Regions from separate parts of the Anaerobacillus sp. genome, predicted to be linked through region 3. Evidence: a T-box and tRNA genes for the amino acid it is inferred to sense, from the RefSeq annotation. Region 3 holds a T-box; the other regions hold tRNA genes.

Evidence for each region. A T-box is a leader RNA that pairs with one kind of tRNA and senses whether it is charged. The one in region 3 lies ahead of tyrS (tyrosine--tRNA ligase), so its partner is inferred to be a tRNA-Tyr.
Region 1: it has a tRNA-Tyr gene. The T-box ahead of tyrS (tyrosine--tRNA ligase) is inferred to sense a tRNA for this amino acid. The anticodon was not compared.
Region 2: it has a tRNA-Tyr gene. The T-box ahead of tyrS (tyrosine--tRNA ligase) is inferred to sense a tRNA for this amino acid. The anticodon was not compared.

Annotation. Positions count from the first base shown of each region.
Region 1 is NZ_JBKBWN010000016.1:380-2,625, reverse strand. It holds gene sigW (RNA polymerase sigma factor SigW) at 1-186, opposite strand, end outside; gene ACK4M9_RS18150 (aspartyl-phosphate phosphatase Spo0E family protein) at 361-531, shown strand; tRNA gene ACK4M9_RS18145 (tRNA-Ala) at 572-647, opposite strand; tRNA gene ACK4M9_RS18140 (tRNA-Gly) at 837-910, opposite strand; tRNA gene ACK4M9_RS18135 (tRNA-Gly) at 1,005-1,079, opposite strand; tRNA gene ACK4M9_RS18130 (tRNA-Lys) at 1,116-1,191, opposite strand; tRNA gene ACK4M9_RS18125 (tRNA-Gln) at 1,201-1,275, opposite strand; tRNA gene ACK4M9_RS18120 (tRNA-Tyr) at 1,285-1,369, opposite strand; tRNA gene ACK4M9_RS18115 (tRNA-Thr) at 1,391-1,463, opposite strand; tRNA gene ACK4M9_RS18110 (tRNA-Val) at 1,527-1,602, opposite strand; tRNA gene ACK4M9_RS18105 (tRNA-Glu) at 1,750-1,824, opposite strand; tRNA gene ACK4M9_RS18100 (tRNA-Thr) at 1,839-1,914, opposite strand; tRNA gene ACK4M9_RS18095 (tRNA-Asn) at 1,916-1,990, opposite strand; rRNA gene rrf (5S ribosomal RNA) at 2,036-2,151, opposite strand.
Region 2 is NZ_JBKBWN010000005.1:903-3,148, reverse strand. It holds gene ACK4M9_RS08020 (alkaline phosphatase) at 1-157, opposite strand, end outside; tRNA gene ACK4M9_RS08015 (tRNA-Ala) at 608-683, shown strand; tRNA gene ACK4M9_RS08010 (tRNA-Met) at 715-791, shown strand; tRNA gene ACK4M9_RS08005 (tRNA-Ser) at 813-905, shown strand; tRNA gene ACK4M9_RS08000 (tRNA-Asp) at 918-993, shown strand; tRNA gene ACK4M9_RS07995 (tRNA-Tyr) at 1,026-1,109, shown strand; tRNA gene ACK4M9_RS07990 (tRNA-His) at 1,170-1,245, shown strand; tRNA gene ACK4M9_RS07985 (tRNA-Gln) at 1,263-1,337, shown strand; tRNA gene ACK4M9_RS07980 (tRNA-Arg) at 1,671-1,747, shown strand; tRNA gene ACK4M9_RS07975 (tRNA-Gly) at 1,792-1,865, shown strand.
Region 3 is NZ_JBKBWN010000004.1:292,474-294,719, forward strand. It holds gene ACK4M9_RS07485 (transglycosylase domain-containing protein) at 1-308, opposite strand, end outside; T-box leader at 446-672, shown strand; gene tyrS (tyrosine--tRNA ligase) at 750-2,012, shown strand; gene ACK4M9_RS07495 (c-type cytochrome) at 2,070-2,246, opposite strand, start outside.

The DNA of each region.
Region 1 (2,246 bases), on a different contig from region 3:
TGTTTCAATGTTCATATACGCTCTTAGAAATGCCTCTTGAGCAATGTCTTGTGCTTCGTGAACATTCCCAACCATCCGATAGGAAATTTGATATACCTTGTCTTTGTAGAGCTCAACTAATTCTGCAAAAGCCTGCTGGTCACCTTTTTTTACATTAATGATGATGCGCTTTACTAATGTGTCCATACCCTTTTTATACCTCCGCTTCTATGCGGTTACTCTATTTACGAACAACACTGAAATAAGTTTCAAATAAATTTAATTTTATCATGTTAAAAATAAAATTCCACAAATTTCAAAAATACGTTTAAAATTTTTTTATCTAGGGAATAGATTAGCACACAAAGAGGAGGGATTATCATGCAGAAATACTGTGAATCAGATGTTACGCTAGAAGATATTGAAGAGGCTCGTAATCGTATGATCAAACTAGCTTATGAAAACCCCCTAAGTTCTCAAGTGGTAGTTGATGCTAGTACTAAATTGGACAGGCTTTTAAATGTATTCTATATAAATCAGGAAAGACAATAAAAACCCTAGATGCTCTAGGGTTTTTTCTTTCAAATATGTATGGTGGAGCCTAGCGGGATCGAACCGCTGACCTCCTGCGTGCAAGGCAGGCGCTCTCCCAGCTGAGCTAAGGCCCCATAATTAGGGAATATCTTGACAAATAACTTGAATTAAGTGGTACTATTCGAGATTTTGCTCCTGCGCCACTTCGTTTGCTCGTCGCACTACCGACTAACTTAATTTTTATTGCACTATAATAGTGTGCTCCTACGGTCCGTAGGTCCTCGTCGCATTGCTGCGAGGATGCTTATTCGAGGTAGATGCAATGGAGCGGGTGATGAGAATCGAACTCACGACATCAGCTTGGAAGGCTGAGGTTTTACCATTAAACTACACCCGCATTAAATAAAAATCTTTACTTAGTAGTCTTGCTCCTGCGCCACTCCGTTTGCTCGTCACATTGCTGCGAGGATGCTTATTCGAGGTAGATGCAATGGAGCGGAAGACGAGATTCGAACTCGCGACCCCCACCTTGGCAAGGTGGTGTTCTACCACTGAACTACTTCCGCAATAAGATAAGTTATTTTGCTTTAAGCAAAATACTTTGGTGAGCCATGAAGGATTCGAACCTTCGACCCTCTGATTAAAAGTCAGATGCTCTACCAACTGAGCTAATGGCTCGAACATATATGGCTGGGCTATCTGGATTCGAACCAGAGAATGACGGAGTCAAAGTCCGTTGCCTTACCGCTTGGCTATAGCCCAATGCTCTAATGGTGGAGGGGGACGGATTCGAACCGCCGAACCCGGAAGGAGCGGATTTACAGTCCGCCGCGTTTAGCCACTTCGCTACCCCTCCACAACGATTTTAAAACAAGAGTGCCGGCCAGAGGACTTGAACCCCCAACCTACTGATTACAAGTCAGTTGCTCTACCAATTGAGCTAGGCCGGCATAAATAATATGGCTTTTAATTATGTTTACAACGCAAAAAATTCTCCAGCCAGAAAAAATTCATGGTGGAGGATGACGGGTTCGAACCGCCGACCCCCTGCTTGTAAGGCAGGTGCTCTCCCAGCTGAGCTAATCCTCCGAAGTATTGATGAAGCTTATTCTAAGAAGACCCTGTTTCTTCCTCTTCTAGTATCACTAAGATGTATATGCGTCGAAACAACTCGACGTTAATTCAAGGATGTTACGCTCGTCGCTGAGCTAATCCTCCAAATTTATTAAAGGTTATTGGTGACCCGTACGGGATTCGAACCCGTGTTACCGCCGTGAAAGGGCGGTGTCTTAACCGCTTGACCAACGGGCCATAGAATAAGATGATGGAGCTTCCAACCGGATTCGAACCGACGACCCCTTCCTTACCATGGAAGTGCTCTACCTACTGAGCTATGGAAGCATGGCTCCACAGGTAGGACTCGAACCTACGACCGATCGGTTAACAGCCGATTGCTCTACCACTGAGCTACTGTGGAATGTTAATATAATCCATTATCAACATAGATAGAACAGAAAAATTTGCTTGGCAACGTCCTACTCTCACAGGGGGAAACCCCCAACTACCATCGGCGCTGAAGAGCTTAACGATCGTGTTCGGCATGGGAACGAGTGTGACCTCTTCGCTATCGCCACCAAGCTTATCTTATACCATAGACAATTGATATGATAAAATACATTATCGTCTATGTCAATACTTTTTTAATTTATACTTTTTAAGTCTTAGAAGATTAA
Region 2 (2,246 bases), on a different contig from region 3:
TCTTTTGATTCTCTTGAGTAAGGTTTGCTTCAGCATTACCTGTAACTTGTTGAATTGGTCTAGCAACATGTGGAGTAGTTCCTTGTGCATTAAGGCCACATCCACTAATAAAAAATAACGATAAAAAAAACACATAAAATACTTTATAAATTTTCATAAGAACCTCTGCTTTCTGTTTGAAATTTGTTGATAAAAATATTGTTGCCCTAATAGACAAATTGCGCCTAAGTAGATATTGGAAAACATGAATTCGTCTATTAAATTCGCAACATTTTTTCTGCATAAATGCTTATGAAAACTAAGTGGAGATAAGGGGTGGGGAGGACGAAGGGAGATCCTTCTTTATTGGTTTCTATTTAATGTGTGCTACTACATAAATTATTTTAATATAGTTAAACCAATGCGTAGGAATTTAGAAGAAATAAAAAAGGTGTTGACGAGAGAAAAGTATTTATGTTAAATTATATATCCACCCGCTACTGAAAGGTGCTGATCAACAGAAAGAAAAACCAAGTAAAGATATTCTAAGATAACTTTATTGTTCAGCTTGCGATAGTAGATGTCTTTCGAAAGAAGTTAGGGTAGCTAGAGAACATTAAACATATAAGGGGCCTTAGCTCAGCTGGGAGAGCGCCTGCCTTGCACGCAGGAGGTCAGCGGTTCGATCCCGCTAGGCTCCACCATAATAATTTTAAGTAATATTATTCTTCATTTGGCGGCGTGGCTCAGCTGGCTAGAGCGTACGGTTCATACCCGTGAGGTCGGGGGTTCGAATCCCTCCGCCGCTACCAATTTAATTTCCTATATGATACGGAGGAATACCCAAGTCTGGCTGAAGGGATCGGTCTTGAAAACCGACAGGCGGGTTAAACCGCGCGGGGGTTCGAATCCCTCTTCCTCCTCCATATAATATAACTGGACCCGTGGTGTAGCGGTTAACATGCCTGCCTGTCACGCAGGAGATCGCCGGTTCGATCCCGGTCGGGTCCGCCATTCCTATATAAATGTAAATAATTTTATATTCCGGAGGGGTAGCGAAGTGGCTAAACGCGGCGGACTGTAAATCCGCTCCTTAGGGTTCGGCGGTTCGAATCCGTCCCCCTCCACCATGTTTATTTTTTTGTTTTTATGGGCATAGTTTATTGGTAGACAATTGTTCTTAAAATATGGCGGTCGTGGCGAAGTGGTTAACGCACCGGATTGTGGCTCCGGCATTCGTGGGTTCGATTCCCATCGTTCGCCCCATAATATTTTTTAGACATTGGGCTATAGCCAAGCGGTAAGGCAACGGACTTTGACTCCGTCATTCTCTGGTTCGAATCCAGATAGCCCAGCCATTTTCTTGAAGTAACTTTGCGCCCTTAGCTCAGCGACGAGCAACACATCGTTGGTTAGGCTACGAGTTGTTTCGACGCATACGCATTGAAGCATGACGAGAAGAGGAAGAAACAGGATGCTACAAAGCGATACATCGTCCGAAAGCATCGTGATTAAACTTCTTTGATATACTACATGCGCCCTTAGCTCAGCGACGAGCAACACATCGCTGGTTAGGCTACGAGTTGTTTCGACGCATACGCATCGAAGCATGACGAGAAGAGGAAGAAACAGGATGCTACAAAGCGATACATCGTCCGAAAGCATCGTGATTAAACTCTTTGATATTACTAGCGCCCTTAGCTCAGCTGGATAGAGTATTTGACTACGAATCAAAAGGTCGGGAGTTCGAATCTCTCAGGGCGCACCAATTTTTTTTAATCCTTTAATTTAAGGTTTATGTTTTTAAACAATGCGGGTGTAGTTTAGTGGTAAAACCTCAGCCTTCCAAGCTGATGTTGTGAGTTCGATTCTCATCACCCGCTCCAAATCAATTATTAATTTTTTTGCAATTATCGCGGGATGGAGCAACGAGCAATGCATCATGAGTATGCTCCGAGTTGTTTCGACGCATTATCAACAGAGGAATGCTAGTAGAGGAAGAAACAGTCTTTTCGTTACTAGGATCAGGAATAAAATTATCTTTATTTTATATTATCGCGGGGTGGAGCAACGAGCAATGCATCACGAGTATGCTCCGAGTTGTTTCGACGCATTATCAACAGAGGAATGCTAGTAGAGGAAGAAACAGTCTTTTCGTTACTAGGGTCAGGAATAAAATTATCTTTATTTTATATTATCGCGGGGTGGAGCAACGAGCAATGCATCACGAGTATGCTCCGAGTTGTTTCGACGCATTATCAACAGAG
Region 3 (2,246 bases):
TCAGAGCGAACTTCTCCGAGTAACTCACCACTGCCAAAGTAGTATTCGGATACCTCTTCATAATCGTAGATATCTTTTGCCATTTCAGTTTTGCTTCTAATTGGTTCATCTTTCACTAGAGAAGCAAAGTACCCTGCTCCTGCTGCGCCAATAAATAAAACCATCGAAGTAAAGATAATAACAAAGATTAGCAATAAGTTCCATACGACTTGATATGAAATTCTAAAGCTCTTGAATAACCTCTTAAAATTAAAAAAATTAATAAATGAACGCATTGAGAAACGTCTGTCTGAGCGCTTATTATCCATTTTATGATACCCCCTAAATAATCAGATATATTATAGCATAAAAAGTCACTATTTGGGTATTAGGGTATATTTTTATGAGAGAGTTGACATTCAAGGATATTTTTGATAAAAATGAACCAATAAAACATTTTAAATAATTAAAAGCTATGAATGGACAAAGTAGTAGGACAATCCCTGTTTTAGAGAGCTGGTGGTAGCTGCAAACCAGTACAAATTCGCCTATGAATTACTCCCATGAGCTTCCTTTGTGAACAGTTTTTACACATAAGTAGCGAAGGACGGAACAAACCGTTATATTTCCGAGGTGGAAGGTAGATGATACCTTCAACAAGGGTGGTACCGCGACTATAAGCTCGTCCCTTTTTTGGGATGGGCTTTTTCTATTTTTTTTAGAGGTCTATATCGAAGTAAACCAAAGACAGTAAAGAAGGAGATAGTAAAATGAACTTATTAAAAGATTTGGAATACCGTGGTTTGATTAATCAAGTTACAGATTTAGAAGGCTTAACAAAGCAGTTAGAAGAAGGGCAAATAACTTTGTATTGTGGATTTGATCCAACAGGTGATAGCCTCCATATTGGGCACTTGTTAACCGTGCTAACTTTGCGTCGCTTCCAATTGGCCGGTCATAAGCCACTAGCGCTCGTAGGGGGAGCTACTGGTTTAATCGGTGATCCCAGTGGTAAAAAAGCGGAAAGAACGTTAAACGAGAAAGAGATTGTTGTTCAATTCAGTAATCGGATAAAGGATCAACTCTTGCGTTTCTTAAATTTTGATGGTGAAAATTCTGCGAAAATTGTTAATAATTACGACTGGATTGGTAACCTAGATGTAATCTCGTTCTTAAGAGATGTTGGAAAGAATTTTGGAATTAATTATATGTTAGCTAAGGACTCAGTAGAATCACGAATTCAATCAGGTATTTCATTTACTGAGTTTAGCTACATGATTTTACAATCATATGACTTCTTAAAGCTATATGAGCAAGAGAACTGTCGCTTACAAATTGGTGGTAGTGACCAGTGGGGGAATATCACTGCAGGTTTAGAATTGATCCGTAAATCAACAGATGAAGAAGGGAAAGCCTATGGTTTTACAATTCCACTTGTAACGAAAAGCGATGGGACTAAGTTTGGAAAAACGGAGGGCGGAGCAATCTGGCTCGATCAAGAAAAGACATCTCCGTATGAACTTTACCAATTCTTTATTAATACCGATGATCGTGATGTTATTAAATTCTTAAAGTTTTTTACATTCTTAACACATGAAGCGATAGATCGATTAGCTGAAGAAGTTGCTACAGTTCCAGAGAAGCGAAGCGCACAGCGGAAATTAGCAGAAGAAGTTACAAGGCTTGTTCATGGCGAAGGAGCACTAGCCCAAGCAATTCGAATTTCTGAAGCTTTATTTAATGGGGATATTGCCTCACTAAATGCTTCTGAAATTAAGCAAGGCTTTAAAGATGTTCCTTCATACGAATGTCAGGAGGAAGAGATCAGTTTATTAGATTTATTAGTTACAGCGAAAATTTCTCCTTCAAAACGCCAAGGAAGAGAAGATATTCAAAATGGCGCAATCTATGTAAATGGAGAGCGAAAGACAGAATTAGAAACTGTGATTACTAAAGAAGATCGAATTGAAGGCCAATTTACGATTATTCGCCGTGGAAAGAAAAAGTATTTTTTAATTAAGTACAGTCTTTAGATGATGGTGTAGAGTTAATAGTGCAATGCTGTGAAGCAAAACAAAATTAGCTCTACACTATTTTTGTTTAGAAACCCAAAGCGCAACTCTTTTTGCACTTTCTCCTGTTAGTATATTTGCAGGCATGTTTTCTTCACCGTTATTAATGCTATCTAGGATGTCTTTTTTATTAAGGTTCCGTATTCCTCCTGCTAGGCCTGTCCCGTTCAATTCTAGACCATGACAGCCAGCGCA